4 regions of the Priestia sp. HNGD-A6 genome follow, and region 3 is predicted to be linked to each of the others. Evidence: riboswitches for the same ligand, from Rfam matches in the RefSeq annotation. Region 3 holds a riboswitch; each other region holds the start of a gene.
The links. Region 3 has a riboswitch for S-adenosylmethionine ahead of SCI76_RS07640 (bifunctional homocysteine S-methyltransferase/methylenetetrahydrofolate reductase). Riboswitches for the same ligand answer to the same signal wherever they lie in the genome.
Positions count from the first base shown of each region.

Region 1: another riboswitch for S-adenosylmethionine. It lies ahead of SCI76_RS15875 (phosphoadenylyl-sulfate reductase); the one in region 3 lies ahead of SCI76_RS07640 (bifunctional homocysteine S-methyltransferase/methylenetetrahydrofolate reductase).
Region 2: another riboswitch for S-adenosylmethionine. It lies ahead of metK (methionine adenosyltransferase); the one in region 3 lies ahead of SCI76_RS07640 (bifunctional homocysteine S-methyltransferase/methylenetetrahydrofolate reductase).
Region 4: another riboswitch for S-adenosylmethionine. It lies ahead of metE (5-methyltetrahydropteroyltriglutamate--homocysteine S-methyltransferase); the one in region 3 lies ahead of SCI76_RS07640 (bifunctional homocysteine S-methyltransferase/methylenetetrahydrofolate reductase).

Region 1 covers NZ_CP138621.1:3,119,051-3,123,906, reverse strand. The annotation lists gene sat (sulfate adenylyltransferase) at 1-467, opposite strand, end outside; gene SCI76_RS15880 (inorganic phosphate transporter) at 520-1,599, opposite strand; gene SCI76_RS15875 (phosphoadenylyl-sulfate reductase) at 1,619-2,332, opposite strand; SAM riboswitch class I at 2,586-2,688, opposite strand; gene cdaS (sporulation-specific diadenylate cyclase CdaS) at 3,002-3,628, shown strand; gene SCI76_RS15865 (VOC family protein) at 3,726-4,109, shown strand; gene SCI76_RS15860 (potassium channel family protein) at 4,177-4,856, shown strand, end outside.
Region 2 covers NZ_CP138621.1:3,174,982-3,179,837, forward strand. The annotation lists gene pckA (phosphoenolpyruvate carboxykinase (ATP)) at 1-541, opposite strand, end outside; SAM riboswitch class I at 915-1,032, shown strand; gene metK (methionine adenosyltransferase) at 1,165-2,367, shown strand; gene SCI76_RS16235 (glycosyltransferase family 1 protein) at 2,401-3,546, opposite strand; gene SCI76_RS16240 (phosphatase PAP2 family protein) at 3,565-4,089, opposite strand; gene SCI76_RS16245 (gamma carbonic anhydrase family protein) at 4,281-4,808, opposite strand.
Region 3 covers NZ_CP138621.1:1,495,494-1,500,349, reverse strand. The annotation lists gene metH (methionine synthase) at 1-148, opposite strand, end outside; gene SCI76_RS07640 (bifunctional homocysteine S-methyltransferase/methylenetetrahydrofolate reductase) at 149-1,987, opposite strand; SAM riboswitch class I at 2,095-2,205, opposite strand; gene SCI76_RS07635 (amino acid/polyamine transporter II) at 2,538-3,572, shown strand; FMN riboswitch at 3,680-3,830, shown strand; gene ribE (riboflavin synthase) at 4,109-4,768, shown strand; gene SCI76_RS07625 (bifunctional 3,4-dihydroxy-2-butanone-4-phosphate synthase/GTP cyclohydrolase II) at 4,785-4,856, shown strand, end outside.
Region 4 covers NZ_CP138621.1:4,425,374-4,430,229, forward strand. The annotation lists gene SCI76_RS22710 (metallophosphoesterase) at 1-198, shown strand, start outside; gene SCI76_RS22715 (hypothetical protein) at 356-526, shown strand; gene SCI76_RS22720 (hypothetical protein) at 785-1,036, shown strand; SAM riboswitch class I at 1,117-1,227, shown strand; cobalamin riboswitch at 1,307-1,496, shown strand; gene metE (5-methyltetrahydropteroyltriglutamate--homocysteine S-methyltransferase) at 1,646-3,940, shown strand; gene SCI76_RS22730 (acetate uptake transporter) at 4,083-4,700, shown strand; gene SCI76_RS22735 (GNAT family N-acetyltransferase) at 4,845-4,856, shown strand, end outside.

The DNA of each region.
Region 1 (4,856 bases), 1.6 Mb from region 3:
GTACGTTCTACAAGTACGATTGGACCTGCTACATATACATTTGGGCGTTCCATCATTTTCTTCACACCAGGGTGGGCAAGTTCTGCTGTGCGGTACACATTTTCCGCTTCTTTTTCTTTATTTGGCGTATATACTTCAGAAACTTCTAAAACACCATATGTCACACCGCTTTGAACTAGTTTTACTTTGTCGCCAATGTTTAATTCTTTAGCCTGCTCTTCTGTTACGGGAAGAGTAATAGGAATACTCCATACAGTTCCATCTGCTAGACGCATATTTTCAACAACTGATTGATAATCTTTTTCTCCTAAAAACCCCGTAATTGGGCTATAAGCACCAATTCCAATTAGTTCTAAATCGCTTAGAGCCATGTTGTCTACTTCAATTTCTTTTGTTAGTGACGTGTAGTCATATGTTGGTTGATATAAATTAATTAATTCTCCACCGTGTGCTTGAATTGTTGTCATTTTGTAAAATCCTCCTTAAGTAATTAACACAATATAATAAAAAGCACTTGAATCACGCAGTCATTTTTTCTTTTTCCGACTGCAGGCTTGCTCTTTTTCTTCTAGTCGTTCTAGCTAAGCTTAGAATACCTCCTGTAGCAATACATCCACTAGCTAGCACCACAAATGAATATAAGTCGCTTTCAAGTACTAATTTCACAAGAACATATGAGATTACGAGTGAAAATACAGGGGATACCACCCAAACCTTTAACATTTGAATGACCACTTCTCGCTGTTCTTTCGTAAATCCCGTTTTCGCTGCGCCTATTCCAATAATAGAAGACGTAGTGACCTGTGTAAGCGGTACTGGCAAACCAAACAGTGAAGCGACTGTAACAAGAGAAGCACCAGTACCCGAGATAATACAGCCTTCTCCTACAGAATAGCGAGTAATTTTTTTTCCGTTTGTTTCAATAACTCGGCCTCCTAGTAAAAGAGCTCCGAGCGCCACCGCCAATCCTCCTGCTATGACACCCGTTGTAGCATCCATTAATCCAGCTCCTACTAGAGGACCGACAGCATTTGCCACATTGTTCATTCCAGCTGAGAAGGCTTCAAAGAATCCCGTTGCAATAACTAAAATCGTTAAAACTCTTTTCCACTTTCCCTCTGCTTCTTTTTTATGCGCTCTGCGCTTTATCACTTTCCCAATCAAAAAAGCAATAACAAATGAAACTAGCGGAACAATAATCCAAAAAGACATGACAATTAAAAGTTTTTCTACATACAGAGATTGATAAGCTACCCCTACTCCAACAACTGAGCCAACTGTTACTTCACTTGTTGATAAAGGGATACCAATCAAATTCGCGAAAAAGAGTGACAGCGTTGCAGCAGCCAGAATGATAATAACTAATTCTACTGACAGCAGTTTTTCAGGTATGATACCTGAACTGATGGTTTTTACCACCTCACCGCCTCCGGTAACAGCTCCGAGCACAATTCCTACAGCACAGATGAACAGGGCCACTCTTCGCTTTTTAATTGCACCGGAGCCGTATGAAACGCCCATAGCAGCTGCTGCACCGCTTGCCCCAATATTCATTGCAAAAAAAAGCGCAATGATAAAGGCAACATATAAAAGCATCATTTATTCAGCTCTTTCGTATTTAAGATTCGTGTAATCCGCACTCCACTTTTTGTGTACCTGCCCATCTTCCTGAACGTAAATCGTCTACATTATAGGCAGGTGCGGTACAGGGCTCACAGCCGATACTTGGGTAGCCTTGATCATGAAGTTTGTTGTATGGCAAATCATGCTTATACACATAACGCCAAATTTCTTTCCATGACCAATGAATTAACGGACAAACTTTCACCTTCTTGAATTTCTCATCTTTATTAAAATAATTCGTGTTGGCACGAGACTCAGACTGCTCACGTCTCAAACCAGAAATCCACGCATCATAAGGAGCAAGGGATTCTCTTAGCGGAATGATTTTTCGAATTTGACAGCATAGGTTAGGCTGACTCTTCCAAAGCTCATCTCCATGTTTTTCAGCTTGTTCTGCAAGAGTTAAATCCGGCTTTTTCATATGAATACGTAAATCAGGGAAGCGTTCTTTAATTGCATCAATCACTTCATATGTTTCTTTAAAATGAACCCCTGTATCTAAAAAGACAATTTCAGCATCTTTTTTCACTTTTGAAATTAAATCAATTAACACGATTCCTTCGATCCCAAAGCTTGACGCATAAATAATTGAATCTCCGTAGGTATCATACGCCCACTGCAATGCTGAAAGGGCTCCTTTTGTTTCATCTTTACTGTCGAACTCTGGAAATGTATCGCTCCAGTTTTCGTACGTATATAAGTCTGCCATTTTCTCCACTCCAATTCTTAGTTATCCGCGTTATCCAATAAAAAAAGACGGTTTTACCCACTAGAATTGGATAAAACCGCCTCTAGTGTGTCTAGTCAGCGAAACTATTTAATTCTTACTTTGCTTCGGCGTGTTCAAAGGTTTGTTTTAAGTCGGGGTTTACAGTCATCGTTGTCCCTCCTCAAAATATCTCTTGCGCTATATCAAAATAAAAAGTCTTCCGTATTGAAAGACTGGGTAGGCAATAATTTTCACCTTATCTTTCAAAATGATACACACTTTGCTGGAATTAGCACCTTGCTAAGCAGGTTGCCGGGGTTCAGCGGGCCAGATCCCTCCACCACTCTTGATAAGCATTTTTTAAAAATTTTAGCATATTTAGAATATTTGTCAACATTAAAAATTATATATCCGATAAGAAAACTATACTTTAAATTCACAGAAATATCTATACTTTTATTTAAAACAACATATGTAAATTTAACCCAAATGTGAACATATCAGTTTATAAAACGCTTTCTTTTTTCCCCGACTTTTTATGTTCTCTTGCTAAATAAAATGCAAAATCTCTCTATAAAATTAATAACGGATTTATGAGCTTTACGGATAATTCACTCACATTAGCACACATTACAGATAACACTGACTGACAGATAGGAGCTATATAAGATGGAGAGACAACCCTTTCAATTAGACGATACAATTAAAAATAATGTGCGAACATATTTACAGCAGATTTCAACTGAAGCCTCTAATTTAATTAAACATTTAGACACGAGTGATCATTGTATTTTATGTGATTTTGAGGAGATGAGAAGGTTATTTCAAGATGTTCAAGCTACGGCCGCCTCTTATTACTTGCGTCATTACTTATCGCCTTATACATTTGAATACGCTGCTCTGTCCCTAGCTATTCATAACCTCTCTGAGAAACGTCACGGCGCTTTAATTGTCATTGAACGGGAACAAAATGTTGATCCTCTTATTCAAAAAGGAATGCCTATTCAAGCTCCTGTCAGCGCTACGCTAGTTGAGACACTGTTCTATCCAGGGACACCCTTACATGACGGAGCCGTCCTAATTAGAAATAATCAGCTTATTTCAGCTGCTAATGTTTTACCTCTCTCGTCTATTATTTCAACGAACAAAAAGTTGGGAACACGTCACCGTGCAGCAATTGGAATGTCGGAAAAATCGGATGCATTAATTTTAGTTGTATCTGAAGAAACAGGTAAAATTTCGTTTGCTCTTGATGGAAGCCTCTACCCTATTCACTCCAGCAAAAATATGATTTAAGAGCCCTTTCCTGATAAGCAGCCCTATCTTGACTTATCTATCCTTTCTCTTTAATATATTTCATAGTTTTTACATACTATAGATACGGGTGATGCATATGGCAATTTTAAAATTTGAACATGTAGGCGTTCAAGTAAAGGATATAGAAGAATCTATTGAGTTCTATACACAAAAAGTGGGGTTGGAGCTCATCGAAACACTACCACATACCGATCCGTCTTTGAAGCTAGCTTTTCTAGGTTTAGAAGGCAATGTAATCGTAGAGTTAATTCAAGGGTATAACTCAAGCTTACCTAGTGAAGGTAAAGTTCATCATTTTGCGCTGGCAGTAGATGGAATTGAAGAGGAGTTTGAGCGTTTAAAATCAGCAGGCGTTTCATTTGTGGAAGAAAACATTGTAACTTTGCCAAATGGAGCAAGATACTTATTTTTCTACGGTCCAGACAAAGAATGGATTGAATATTACGAAGTAAAAAGATAAAGATATCTTATACCTTCAGTGAAAAATGGTCATACTGTGGCTATGACTAATCACTGGAGGTTTTTTTATGATGGAATGGCTATTATTCCGACTTTTTCGTCGTTCTATTTTAGTGCGGCTTCTTTTTATTATCGGCTGCCTTGTTTTACTTTTCGGCATGCTTATACATTTCCTAGAGCCGCAAACGTTTGGGAATGTGTTTGAAGGAATTTGGTGGGTTATTATTACAATCTCTACTATAGGGTACGGTGATTTTGCTCCCACCACTACGATTGGAAGGTTAGCTGCAATTATTTTAGTCCTGGTTGGAACGGGATTTATTACTACTTATTTTGTCACGCTTTCTAAAATTGCTGTTTCCGCTGAGAGCGCTTATTTGGAAGGGAATTTAAAGTTTTATGGAAAAGATCACTTCATCGTTGTGGGGTGGAATGAGCGCGCCAAACTCGTGCTAGAGTCTTATCGCGACGCATTTCATAAAGAAGACATTGTTCTTATCGACGACTCTCTGACTAAAAACCCCATGATCTGTGATCGCGTTCATTTTATTAAAGGAAGTCCCTCTCACTATGAGGTATTAGAACTTGCCAATGCTCGGTGCGCAAAAAAAGTGCTGATTACTGCCGATCAGCATAAGACAGAAGAATATGCAGACATGAATACGATTGTTACGCTAGTCGCTCTGCAAGGATTGAACCCTTCTATTTACAGCATCGTTGAACTGTTAACAAAAAAGCATATTCAAAA
Region 2 (4,856 bases), 1.7 Mb from region 3:
ATGAAAGAATAATGAAGGTTTCAGAATTCGTCCCGTCTGTTTCAGGATCAGCTTTGAACGTTGGAGCTGCTACAATTGTAAACGGCTTCACATCATCATTTGTTTTTTGTTCAGCTGAAGGGCGAATGAATAACTGCTGAGCGAATAGGTTGTGCCATGCAAATTCATTAACTACTTGAATTGGTAACTGATACTTTTTATCAGCTCCAGCATATCCATTAAAAACAAAAAGTTCATCCTGTTTCTTTAAGTGGGTTAAGACTTTTTTGTATAGCGCATCGAATCGCTGAGCAGAAATTGGCTGATTGACGGGTCCCCATTCAACCGTTTTTGAAGATACAGCATCGCTTACAATAAATTTATCCAAAGGAGAGCGACCTGTATATTTTCCGGTTTCGACTGACACAGCACCTGTAGAAGTCAGCGTTCCTTCGCGTCGAGCTAGAATTTTTTCAACAAGTTGTGGAACAGATAATTGGTGTTTTGTTGTTTTTAATTGAAGCAAACCATTTAATTCGATAGACATATCAACAGTACTCATGTGCACTACCTTCCTTTTTAGCTATTATTTATTCATTAATGTTTGAAATTTATAATTAGTATAACACATTTATTTAATTATTCTATACTATTTAACTAAAAATGTTTGTGTATTATAAAAAAATATACGTTATACCTATTTTAGACACATGTATATGTGCTAGAAGCAAAAAAAGTGAAGTTATTTCAAGTGAAAGCCTTTTTTTTTTCTGTCTTGTTAACCAAACTTCGTGATCATTCTTAATAAGGTATACTATTTTTAAATTTGAGTATGTTACATTAAAACAGATTCAAACATAAAGAGATGATTTCCATTTGAATGTTGTTGACAGTGAAGCGCTTTTTCATGTATTATATGTCCTTGAACGGATACTCTCTTATCCCGAGCTGGTGGAGGGACAGGCCCTGTGAAACCCAGCAACCATCGTCATTTTTTTGTGTAGACGATAAGGTGCTAACCTGATGCAAGGGCACAACCTTGATCGATAAGAGTGAAAGGCTTATGTAGAATTTGATACCTTTCCTCGATACAAGGAAAGGTTTTTTTATATTTTTTAACGTGTAATGAAAATAAGGGAATGAGTACCGTATCACAATGTATCGTATTTATAAGGAGGAAAACTGATGTCAACACAACGTCGTCTGTTCACGTCAGAATCTGTTACAGAGGGACATCCCGATAAAATTTGTGACCAAATTTCTGACTCAATTCTTGATGCTATCCTAGCAAAGGATCCAAATGCTCGTGTTGCTTGTGAAACAAGCGTAACAACTGGTTTAGTTTTAGTAAGCGGTGAAATTACAACTTCTACTTACGTGGATATTCCTAAAACAGTTCGTGAAACAATTAAAGGAATTGGCTATACTCGTGCAAAATACGGATTTGATGCTGAAACTTGTGCAGTATTAACATCTATCGACGAGCAGTCAGCTGATATCGCTGCTGGTGTAGACCAAGCGTTAGAAGCACGTGAAGGTCAAATGTCCGATGAAGAAATCGAAGCAATCGGAGCTGGAGACCAAGGGTTAATGTTTGGTTATGCATGTAACGAAACAAAAGAATTAATGCCTCTTCCAATTTCATTAGCTCATAAACTTGCTCGCCGTCTAACAGAAGTACGTAAAGAAGAAATTCTTCCTTACCTTCGCCCGGATGGTAAAACACAAGTAACAGTTGAATATGATGAAAACAACAAACCTGTTCGCATCGATACAATTGTTATTTCAACTCAGCATCACCCAGAAGTAACGTTAGAGCAAATTCAACGTAACTTAAAAGAATATGTAATTAATCCAGTTGTTCCAAATGAGTTAATTGATGAAAATACAAAGTATTTCATTAACCCAACAGGACGTTTCGTAATCGGCGGCCCTCAAGGAGATGCTGGTTTAACTGGTCGTAAAATTATCGTTGATACTTACGGCGGATATGCTCGTCACGGCGGCGGTGCATTCTCTGGTAAGGACGCAACAAAAGTAGACCGTTCAGCAGCTTATGCAGCTCGTTATGTTGCGAAAAACATTGTAGCAGCTGATCTTGCTGATAAATGTGAAGTACAACTAGCATATGCAATTGGTGTTGCACAGCCAGTATCTATTTCAATTGATACATTCGGTACAGGAAAAGTTTCTGAAGAAGTACTAGTAGATGTAGTACGCAAAAACTTTGACCTACGTCCAGCAGGCATCATTAAAATGCTTGATTTACGTCGCCCAATTTATAAGCAAACAGCAGCTTACGGTCACTTTGGTCGTACAGATGTGGAGCTTCCTTGGGAGTTCACAGACAAAGCTGAAGCATTAAAAACTCAAGCTTTAGCTAAATAATAAAAAAAATCTCCGTGAAAACGGAGATTTTTTTTATGCCCATTGAATACCTTCAGCAGATTTTTCTACGACATCTTCATATTCTGAAAGCAAATGCTGAAAAATGGCGTCCCATGATTGAGTAAGAGCATAGTGTCTAGCTGCATGGCCAAAGTGAAGCCGCTGGTGCAAATCATCAAGTAAACCTGTAATAGCCGAACTGAATTCTTCTAAGGAGTGAGGTTTGCAAAGGTAGCCGTTTCGCCCGTGCTGAACCATCTGTTTAACTCCTCCTGCATTTGCTGCCACCACGGGAGTTCCAGAAGCAAGAGACTCCAGTACGACATTTCCGAACGTTTCTGTTTCTGAAGGGAAAACAAACAAATCAGATGAAGAATAGATATGAGCAAGTTGCTTACCTTCAAGAAAGCCTGTAAATGTCATATGCTCAGATGCTTGCTGTTGCATTTGTTCTTTTAAAGGACCATCTCCCACAATAAGCCAGTGAACTTGGTGGCGGATATGATCAGGTAAAGATCGGGCAATTTTTAGTAAAAAATCAGCGTTCTTTTCTTTAGCTAACCTTCCTACATACGTTAAGATGTAGGGTTTTTTTATATTATATTTAATACGAATATCAAAGCGGTCATAGTGGGGATGGAACAATTTGTGATTTACCCCTCGCGACCAAATAGCTACGTTGTGAAACCCTTGTTTTTCTAGCTGCTGTTTGGTCACTTCGGAGGGAGCGAATAATTTTTGTACAGGTTTATAAAACCATTTCATATATTTTTGCAGTGGTACACGCATTTTTTCAAGTTCATAGTGAGATAAATAATCATCAAAATTGGTATGATAAGAGCCGACAAGAGGAATACCTAATCTTTTTCCGTAATAGGAGCCGCAAAGCCCCATTGTAAAAGGAGTGGCCAAATGAATAAGAGAAGGGTTGAATTCCTGCAGCTGCTTTTTAATTTTTAGAACGTTTGGCAATGAAAAGCGGCTGTTTGGATAAAGGAAAAACGGCATGCTAGGCGAGCGGTGAACATACGGTGAAAACGACCGATTATGAGCAAATTCAGGAGCAAATACCTGGATGGGAATTTGCTTTGATTTGACATACTGAGTAAATTGATAAAGTGTTTTAGCAGCTCCGTTAACTTCCGGAGCAAATGTATCTGTAAATAAAGCAATTCTCATGAGTACTCCTCCTATCAATTAGACTAAAAATATGTTCAGTGAAACAGCACCTGAAAAGATGCCGAGTATCAGGCCTACCATGACATCCGTCGGATAGTGCAGACCGAGATAAATTCTTGAAATGCCTACCGTTACTGCAAGCGGCAAAAGAACGGCAGCGAAGGCTGGGTAAGTAATCATCAGAGGGGTAACTAACGAAAAAATAGCCGTTGTATGCCCCGATGGAAATGAATGATCTTTTAATGGATTTTCTAATACTTTTGTATGCTTTAGTTGAATATAAGGCCGTTGTCTCGGATATAGCTTCTTAGCAATGGCAACAGGAATATGGCTAACGGCTAGAGAAAAGGCACAGGCGTAAGCGACGGATGAAGGATGCAGAAATAGCAGCAAGCACGCTATCACAATGGTAAACGTGGCTCCGCCGGCATGAGTTAGTAAACGTAAAAATCTATTTAAGTGCTTTCGATCAAAATGTTGATTTACACTTTTGAATAATCGGCATTCGGCATCGTATACATACTGAATTAACTTGGCTTTCATAGAGTCGCTCCCTTTTTAATAAATACGTCTTTATTATTCAGTTTAATCTTTAATTGTGGAGGCAGTACTAAAACGATGTAAATTAATATGGAAATTTCTTTACAATTGTGGAGAGAATAGAACATGATTAGAGAGTTTGTGGAGATACTAAAAAAATTCCCTCAGTATGACTTTCTGAGGGAACGTTTCCTTTATAATGAAGAATCAGATTTCTTAATAGACTTATAATACTGCCCTTTTTCTACATATTCTGTACGAATGCGCTGCATATCTTTTAAATCCTCCTCAGTCAGAGTGCGGATTACTTTAGCAGGTCGACCGAGTGCGAGAGTATTAGGTGGTATTTTTTTACCGGGAGGCACTAAACTTCCTGCACCGATAAAAGCACCTTCACCAATTTCCGCACCGTCTAAAATAATAGAGCCCATGCCAATGAGCGCGCGTTTGCGGATGATGGAGCTGTGTAAAATAACTTGATGTCCTACTGTCACATCATCCTCAATAAGCAAAGGAGCATTTGGGCTTTGATGGAGTGTTGATTGATCTTGTATATTTACTCGTTTCCCGATAATAGTAGGCGAAACATCTCCTCTAATAACGGTGTTAAACCAAATGCTGCTTTCTTCACCAATGGTGACATCTCCAGTAATCGTGACATAGTCTGCGAGGAAGCAGCTGGGTGCAATATTAGGCATTTTTTCTTTATACGGATAAATCATCAAATCATCTCCCTTTATTAGTTGAAAAAAAGTAGTAAATCTTCTAAT
Region 3 (4,856 bases):
CTGTTCGGGTCAAATATTCGTTGCAGCCTTCATATTCTTCGCCGCCAAAATCTTCAGCGGTTAAATCAGCATCTTGAATCATCGTTCCCATTGCTCCATCGATGACGAGTATTCGCTTCTTTAGTTGTTGTTCGATAAGTGAGCTCATTTATATCTTCCTTTCTGATGTAACGAGTTGCTTGTCATGAATATAGCGTGTTAGAATTTCGGTCATTTCATAGCGCATAAACGGCGTAATTAAGTAAATACCGTCAAATAGCTCATATGCTGTATCAATTAAGTTTTTTGCAATCGCAAGGCCTTCGACTTCACCGCGAATCCGGTCATTTCCCGTTGCGTCCATACGTTCTAGAATATCTTCTGATAATTTAATTCCAGGTACTTCATGGTGAATAAATCGAGCATTTCTTGCGCTTGTTAACGGCATGATCCCGATGTATACCGGTGTTGTTAAATGTTTGGTTGCTTCATATACCTCTTCAATTTGCTTAGTTGAATAGAGAGGCTGAGTAATGAAATAGTGAGCCCCGCAGTCGATTTTCTTTTCCAAGCGCTGAACGGCTCGGTCTAAGTGACGCACGTTTGGGTTAAAGGCAGCTGCAATGGAAAAATTGGTTTTTTGACCAAGCGGTTTGCCGGAATAAGATAGTCCTTCATTAAACTGAGCGATTAAACTAATCAAGTCAAATGAAGATAAATCATAGACCGAAGTGGCGCCAGGGAAATCGCCAACTTTTGACGGATCACCGGTAATTGCAAGCACTTGATTCATTCCTAGCGTATGAAGGCCCATTAAATGAGATTGAAGTCCAATTAAATTTCGGTCGCGACAGGTAATATGAATAAGCGGTCGTGCTTTTGTTTCTTGTTGCATCAGTGTTGCCATTGCCAAGTTGCTGATGCGAGGTGAGGCAAGAGAATTATCAGCTAATGTAATAGCATCTACGCCGACTTTATCAAGTGCTTTTGCGCCTTCTAAAAATTTCGTCGGACCAAGCTGTTTAGGCGGATCCAGCTCAACGATAACCGAGCGGCGCTTCTTCACAATTTCGTGCATATGAGGTTTATCCTGCTGCTCACGCTCTTGAACCGTAACGGCTGGTCTCATTTTAACGACTTTGCTTGTAATCGGAGGCAGGTCTTTTAAGGCAGACGACATGGCGCGTACGTGAGCTGGTGTTGTACCGCAGCATCCTCCAATTAAGCGAACCCCTTGTTCGCGGAATAAACGCGCGCTTTCTACAAAGTAGTCTTCATTCGTTTCATATTCCAGCTTGCCTTCCACATACGCCGGAAGGCTGGCATTAGGGTAAGCAGATAAGAAAGCACGATCAGGAAGCGGTACTTCTTCAAGAGACTGAATCATATGATAAGGACCTAAACGGCAGTTTAGCCCGACAACATCTGCTCCCAAGTCTTCTAATTCTTTTAATGCATCTGCTAAAGAACGCCCATCTTGCAGTACGCCAATATCATGCAGGGAAACGTGGGTAATAATAGGCTTATCCGTTTCTTTTCTTGCTAGTGTAAGAACGGTCTTTAATTCTTCGAAATCATAGTATGTTTCAAATAAAAGGCCATCCACGCCTTCATTTAAAAGCCAAAACATTTGTTCACGAATGCTTCGCTTAACCTCTTCTAAGCTAATAGCATTTTTTTGGAAAGAACGAATTCCGCCGAGTGTACCAACCACGTAAGCCTGATCTTTTGCAGCTTGTTTCGCTAATTTTACACCAGCAACATTGATGTCTTTGACTGAATCTTCTAATCCATAACGTGCAAGTTTTTGATAATTAGCAGCGTACGTATTTGTTTGAATAACGTTTGCACCAGCTTCTACATAAGCTCTGTGAATACGAGAAACCTCTTCTGGTTTGGTCATGTTTAGTTCTTCAAAACAGCTGTCAATACCGTGTGAGTAAAGGAGGGTACCAGTGGCACCATCCCCAATTAAAATTTTAGACTTTAAATCTTCAAGTAACCCCATGTCAAAACCTCCTTAAATTGTTCCGCTTCTATTTCACGAGTGATTCGTTTTATGCAATATGCCGATAAAATAGAAAAAGTCTTCTTAAGAAGAAGACTTTTTTCGCCTTCTTATCTTCCAAGCAATAAATTAATTGCTTGCTGGATTTAGCACCATGTCTCTAACGACTGGTTGCTGAGGTTTCAAAGGGCCAGTCCCTCCACCTCTCATGATAAGAATCAATTGTATATAATTGAAACATATTTTTTTAAATAGAAAGAATACTTATTTAATAATTTATCTGATTTTTAGAAATTATACAACAGTAAATTGTGAATTTCCAGCAAATATTGAGGAAAATTTAAAAGTTAAAGGGAAAATATCCGTATATTTTGTTTGAAAACTGCCGTTATGTTAAGGGATAAAGGGTTTTCATGAAAAAAACAAGAAGGAAATAAAAAAACGAAAAAGGAACAGCACCGGGTGAGGCGAGGATTTACATATAAAAGGCTCGTCTTTTTTTAACCGTTTCTACATATAGTGAACTATGAAGGGTAGAAGGGTGATGGGCATGAAAAGGTGGAAACTCACGCTGCAGGTTGCTGCTACGTATGTAGGCACCGTTGTAGGAGCCGGTTTTGCAACAGGCAAGGAAATTGTTCAATTTTTTACACAGTACGGCGAACTTGGAATGGTTGGAATTTTGGTCAGCGGCTTGTTTTTTATTTGGCTAGGTTCGAAAATGATGCTGCTTTCGCACGCAATTGGGGCTTCTTCTTATCAACAGCTTAATACATATTTATTTGGTGATGTACTTGGAAAAGCGGTAAACGGTGTAATGATCGTCATTTTATTTGGAGTAACTTCAGTCATGCTAGCGAGTACGGGGGCAATAGGAAAAGAACAGTTCGGGCTGTGGCCTCCTGTTGGGATGATTTGTACAATTGTTTTAACTTATATATTTATCGCAAGAGGAATTAACGGTATTTTAATGGTTAATTCTCTTGTTGTGCCGATGATGCTTTCATTTGCTTTTATCATCTTTGTGCCAAATGTCAGCTATTTCTCACTGATTCAAACGAAGCCAGACTTAACGCTCGTCACACAGTGGAAGTGGGCGGTTAGTCCCTTTTTATATATTTCCCTAAATCTAGCTTTGGCTCAGGCCGTTTTAGTTCCATTAGGAAGCTCCGTGAAAGATAAGAGCGTGATCAAAAAAGGGGCCGTAATAGGAGGATGTGTACTTACGTTTATGCTTGTTTCTACTCATCTTGCCCTTTCCAATTTGCCTTATTCATTTCAACTTGATATTCCTATGAGTGCCGTTGTTAAAAATATCTCAGTGTGGGTGAATGTTTTATTTACGGTAGTTGTGTTAGGCGAGATTTTTACTACATTGATTGGAAATGTATTTGGAATCGCTAAACAGCTTCAATCATTTCTTCCCCTGAATGACAAACAAGCTTTTGCGTTTATTATCTTGGCATGCTTTATTATCGGGCAATTTGGATATGCTCAGCTTCTTGAGTTTTTGTATCCGATATTTGGCTATATTGGACTAGCTTTTGTATGGATGCTATGTATTAAAAAAGAAAAAATAAGCTAAAAGATAGATTTTAAAGAACAGATGTGAGAAAACGAAGTTAAATGATGTGACAAGTCGATTTTACTTTGCTATAATGTAAAACAAATAAGACTCTAGCAGTCGAATATATTATCCTTCGGGGTCGGGTGTAAGTCCCAACCGGCGGTGATAAAGCATATGCTTTTAAGCCCGTGACCCGTTTTCATACGATGTATGTTAGCGGTGGATCTAGTTAAAATCTAGAGCCGACAGTAAAAGTCTGGATGGGAGAAGGATCAGGAAGCACAGTTGTTTTTTTGTGTTGTATTAATAAGGGACAGGTTTGCCTTTTTTAAAGCTACCCTTGTTTTTGTACACAAAATATAACTGTTTATTTCGTATACAATTAGCGGAATTTTGCATAGATAAAACTGATTCAGCTCAGCCGACCCCTTGGACATTTGTTCAAGGGGCTTTTTTATTTTCAGTGGTTGGGGGAAAGATAAATATGAAAAAAAAGCAGCTGCTATTTCAAAACGGCATAAGAGGTTGGAATAGCGCCAAAGCAGGTGAAGAAAATGTTCACAGGTATTATTGAAGAAATTGGAAAAATAAAACGTATTCAAAAGGCTACAGAAGCAATTGTTCTTACGATTGATGCGAAGACCGTGTTAGGAGATGTGAACTTAGGGGACAGTATTTCAGTTAACGGAGTTTGTTTAACCGTAACGGCATACTCTCAAAATGAATTTACGGTCGACGTCATGCCGGAGACGATTAAAGCAAGTACCCTGCAGCTTCTAACCGTTGGATCACGTGTTAACTTAGAACGGGCGATGGCTGCAAATGGCCGGTTTGGAGGGCATTTCGTCAGCGGACACGTTGATGGAATTGGAACCATTGTAAGCAAAGCACGTAAAGGAAATGCCTTTTATTATGAAATTCAAGTCGACCCTGAACTTCGTGAATTTATGATGTTAAAAGGATCTGTTTCTGTAGACGGAACAAGTCTTACTATTTTTGATGTCAGCAACCAATCATTTACTATTTCTCTTATTCCTCATACGGTGCTTCACACAGTCGTAGGAGACAAACAGCGAGGAGACAAGGTGAATATTGAATGCGACATGTTAGCTAAATATATGCATCAAATGATGACGAACAAGTCAACTCCTGGCGCCTCGAATCGTTCAGGTAATATGAAGGATTTGTTGCAGCAGCATGGTTTTACAAATTAACAGTGAGGTGAAAGCGATGTTTCATAAAGTAGAAGAAGCCATTGAAGAGTTAAAAAAGGGAAAAGTGGTTATTGTATGCGACGATGAA
Region 4 (4,856 bases), 2.2 Mb from region 3:
AAAAACAGAAACGGGTCGTTTACGCTTGGAAGAGGTACTGATTTTGTATTATCAGGAGGCGCGGGTGCTCCCCTTGACTTTGAACCGCCTTTAATTTTAAATAATTATAATTTTACGGAGTTTTTTGTTAGCCGGTACGACATTTTAGGACCTCTTCTTTGGAAGGATTTTGGACGACCTCGAAGAAGTTGTTTGTAAAAACAAGAAAGTAGAAAGCAAGGTTCAAAAAAAAGAGGCTGGGAAAAAAGGGTTTTAGGCGAAATGAAAAATGAACCATTGATCAAGATGCTTGATTAGTGGTTCATTTTTTTATTAGGGTAAACGTAGATTTCATGTGTATAGGTCTTTCTAGCAGGTGATTGGAGCACAAGACGAAGACTCCTGCGGGAAAAGCGGAACAGGTGAGACCCCACAGGAGCTTATGCGACGAGGAGGCTCAGCGACCGCCCGCGGAAAGCGAAGTCTTGTACGGAAATCAACTGCGGTGTCACAAGCGATTCAGCTCATGAATCCCATTTGCCTTTAGATTGGATTCACTTCGTTATGTCTCAACCTCTTTTGGAAAACCGTACGAAACCTTGTAGCAGAAGGCTAAGCCAAGCGTTATAATAGATAGTGAATGATGATATATTCTCTATATTTGTCATATATTTGTATTACATATGTAATTGAAGAAAAACATTCACTTGATATACTGTTTAATGACTTAACTTTATCTTAACATTCACAGTGAAATGCGTGTTTATAGAGGCTTAAAACATACACAGCAAATGGAGGAGCTATCATGGCAAACGAAAAGATGCAAGAAGGACTCAATCGTTTTATTAAGGAAGATTTAAATGACCTTTTAGGTAGACTGTTCCCCCTAATGGACCGAGAATGTGCGGAAGAAAAGAGAATGCTTATCGAAACGGCGGTAGAGTACATTTATTCTTCAGGGTATCATCAAGGAGCAAAAGACTTGATCGAAACACATCGAAAAGATGATTACAAATTATTAAGGCAAAAATTAGCGTCAACGCCTCCTGAAAACTAATTTTTTTGAAATTTCTTTTGACAACATAAATGTAAGGTGTTAAGATGACTCTACATTCAAAATATTATAAACAATTAAAACTCTTATTGAGAGAGGCGGAGGGACTGGCCCTGTGAAGCCCGGCAACCATTTAACAATCTTGTTAAAAAGGTGCTACATCCTGCAAAGCGTACAGCTTTGAAAAATAAGAGAGGATTTCATAGATACTATGCCTCTCTATTCATAATAGAGAGGCTTTTTATTTTATGTAAAGGTGTTTTGAATGAACAATTTCATAGAAATGCATCAGGTGCTGTGTAACGAATGTACGCAGCTTAAAAGGGAAGACCGGTGAAAAGCCGGCGCGGTCCCGCCACTGTAATGGGGAGCAACTTATTAACCACTGTTTCATGTTGAAATGGGAAGGGATAGGAAGCGATGAACCTAAGTCAGGAGACCTGCCTGTTGTATGCACTTAAGCTCTACGGGATATAGAGAGGAGTGAGGAATACGTGTTGAGAAAAACAGGCTATCTCAACTTTAGTTAAGTATGCGTATCATCTCTCTTTTCATTTCGAAAAGGGAGATTTTTTAGTTTAGCGATAAAAAAATATACAGGGAGTGGAAAAAATGAGCAGTGTAAAAAGTTCAAATGTAGGTTATCCAAGAATTGGTGAAAAACGAGAATGGAAAAAAGCGCTTGAGCAGTTTTGGGCAGGAAAGCTAGAGAAAGATATCTTTCTTCAGGAAATTGAAGCTCTTCGTCTAGGACATCTGAAAAAACAGCGTGACGCAGGAATTGAATTAATTCCAGTCGGCGATTTTAGCTTATACGATCACGTGTTAGATACAGCGGCTATGTTTGGTTTGGTGCCAAAGCGCTTTGAATATAGCGGAGGCCCGGTATCGCTTGAAACGTATTTTGACATCGCGCGAGGAACAAAAGGTGCGGTAGCTTCTACGATGACAAAATGGTTTAACACAAATTATCACTACATCGTACCCGAGCTTGAGGAATGTACGCCGGCACTTGTAGAAAATCGCCCGCTTCAATTTTACAAAGAAGCAAAACAAAAGCTGAATATCAAAGGCAAACCCGTTATTTTAGGTCCAGTAACATTTGTGAAGCTGTCAAAAGGATATAAAAAAAGTGAGTTTAAAAAAGTAGTTGAACAATTTGTTCCTCTTTATGCGACTATTTTAGCTGAGCTTCAGGCAGAAGGAGTAGAGTGGGTACAAATAGATGAGCCGGTTTTAGCTACAACGCTATCAAAAGAAGACCTGGCACTGTATAAAGAAGTCTATGAAGCTTTGAAAAAAGCGGCACCGAATGTAAAAGTCATTTTGCAAACGTATTTTGACAGCGTTGATTACTACAAAGAAGTTGTGTCTCTTCCTGTTCACGGAATTGGATTGGATTTTGTACATGACCGAGGAGAAAATCTCACGGCGCTTAATAAATATGGGTTTCCGACTGATAAAGTGCTGGCAGCAGGAGTGATTGACGGACGAAACATTTGGCGTGAAAACTTGGACGAACAGCTTTTAACAATCAGTGAAATTGAAGAAGCTGTATCAAAAGACCGTTTGATTCTGCAGCCTTCATCAAGTTTATTACATGTTCCTGTCACGGTGAAAAGCGAAAAAACCATTGAGCCAATTCTAAAAAACGCGCTGTCTTTTGCAGATGAAAAGCTAAAGGAAATCACGCTTTTAACAAAAGCGGTGCAGCAAGGAAAAGAAGCAATAGAAAAAGAAATAAGTGTAAGCAAAAAAGCGATTCAAGCATTAAATGGATCATCTTTTCGAAATCATCAAGACGTGCAAAAAGAGCTGAAGCAGCTGGACAGCTATAAAGCAGAGCGCCAAGCGCCGTTTGACGTACGTCAACGCGTTCAGCAAGAAGCATTTCAACTGCCGCTTCTTCCAACGACAACAATTGGAAGCTTTCCGCAAACAAAAGAAGTGCGAAAAGAGCGTCTGAAGTGGCGTAAAGGAGAGTTAAGCGACAAAGCGTATGAAGCGTACATTAACGCTGAAATCAAAAAATGGATTGAAATTCAAGAAAACATCGGCTTAGATGTCCTTGTGCACGGAGAGTTTGAGCGCACGGACATGGTTGAATACTTCGGTGAAAAATTAGGAGGTTTTCAATTTACAAAGTTTGGCTGGGTGCAATCATACGGTTCTCGCTGCGTGAAGCCGCCGCTTATTTACGGAGATGTCTCGTACGAGCAGGCGATGACGATCAAAGAAACGGTCTACGCACAGTCTCTAACCAATAAGCCTGTTAAAGGAATGCTGACGGGGCCAATTACAATTTTAAACTGGTCATTTGTGCGTGATGATATCCCGCGCTACGACGTGGCAAATCAAATTGCGCTTGCTCTTAGAAAAGAAGTGGAAGCACTTGAAAGTCAGGGCATCTCAATGATTCAAGTAGATGAACCGGCGCTGCGTGAAGGACTGCCGTTAAAACGAGAAAACTGGGAAAGCTACTTGAACGCCGCGGTGTATGCGTTCAAATTAGCCACGGTATCGGTGCAAAACGAGACGCAAATTCACACGCATATGTGCTATTCAGAGTTCGAAGAGATTATTGATGCGATCAAAGCGCTTGATGCCGACGTCATTTCCATTGAAACGTCCAAAAGCCACGGTGAATTAATTTATGCGTTTGAAAAACATACGTATAACCAGGGAATTGGACTTGGCGTATATGATATCCACAGTCCGCGCGTACCGAAGCTTGAAGAGCTGACACGAAACATTGACCGCGCTCTAAAAGTGCTTGATCCTGCATTGTTTTGGATTAATCCCGACTGCGGTCTTAAAACAAGAGGAATCAGCGAGACGGTGGAAGCTTTAAAAGTGATGGTTGAGTCTGCAAAACAAACAAGAAAAAATTTATTACAAAACGCTTAATAACAAGAAAGTCAAGACCAAGCAGTGTAAACGCTACACTGCTTGGTCTTATGGGTTTTTTAAAGGCCAAAAATATCCATTGACACTTCCCGTAGATTTTTGTATCTTTTTAAAGGTGTTTTTAAAATCAGGGAGGTACAACATGAGTAACAACAGCACGCAGCACGTTAAAATTGTAACAGCGGATCCATCAGCGCTAGGCCTATTCGGACTTGCCATGGTGACACTTGTTGCATCGTTTCAAAAGCTTGGGGTAACCGATGGTGTTTCATTGGTATTGCCATGGGCAATTTTTTTAGGCGGAATAGGGCAGCTAATTGCGTCTATGCAAGATTTCAAACATAATAATACCTTCGGCGCAACGGCTTTTGGTGCCTTCGGTTTATTTTGGCTAGGTGTAGCGATGACATGGCTTATTCAGCTTGGCGCATTTGGAGAAGCGCTCGCAAAAGAAGCGGATCCGAAGCAGCTCGCATTTGCTTTTGTCGGCTACTTAATTTTCAGCGTTTTTATGACGATTGGAGCAATGGGCACTCATAAAGTATTATTTATTATTTTTGTATTAATTGATTTCTTATTTATTGGATTATCGCTAAGTACATTTGGTGTGGCATATGAATACACGCACTTACTAGCAGCAGTGTCAGAGCTATTAATTGCTCTGTTTTCATTCTATGGATCTGCAGCGGCTGTATTAAATACTCACTACGGTCGAGTTGTGCTTCCAGTGGGCAAGCCGTTTGGGGCATTTATCAAATAATCAAGACGTTCATTAAAAAGCGAAGTAGGGTTGAATTCTGTATGATGCAGAGGTCAATCCTTTTTTGTTTGGGCATTTTTATATATAGTAGAAAGAGATAGTTATATATAATAGAAGCTTTTAGAGAAAAAAGAGAAATACATAATGAAAGGAATC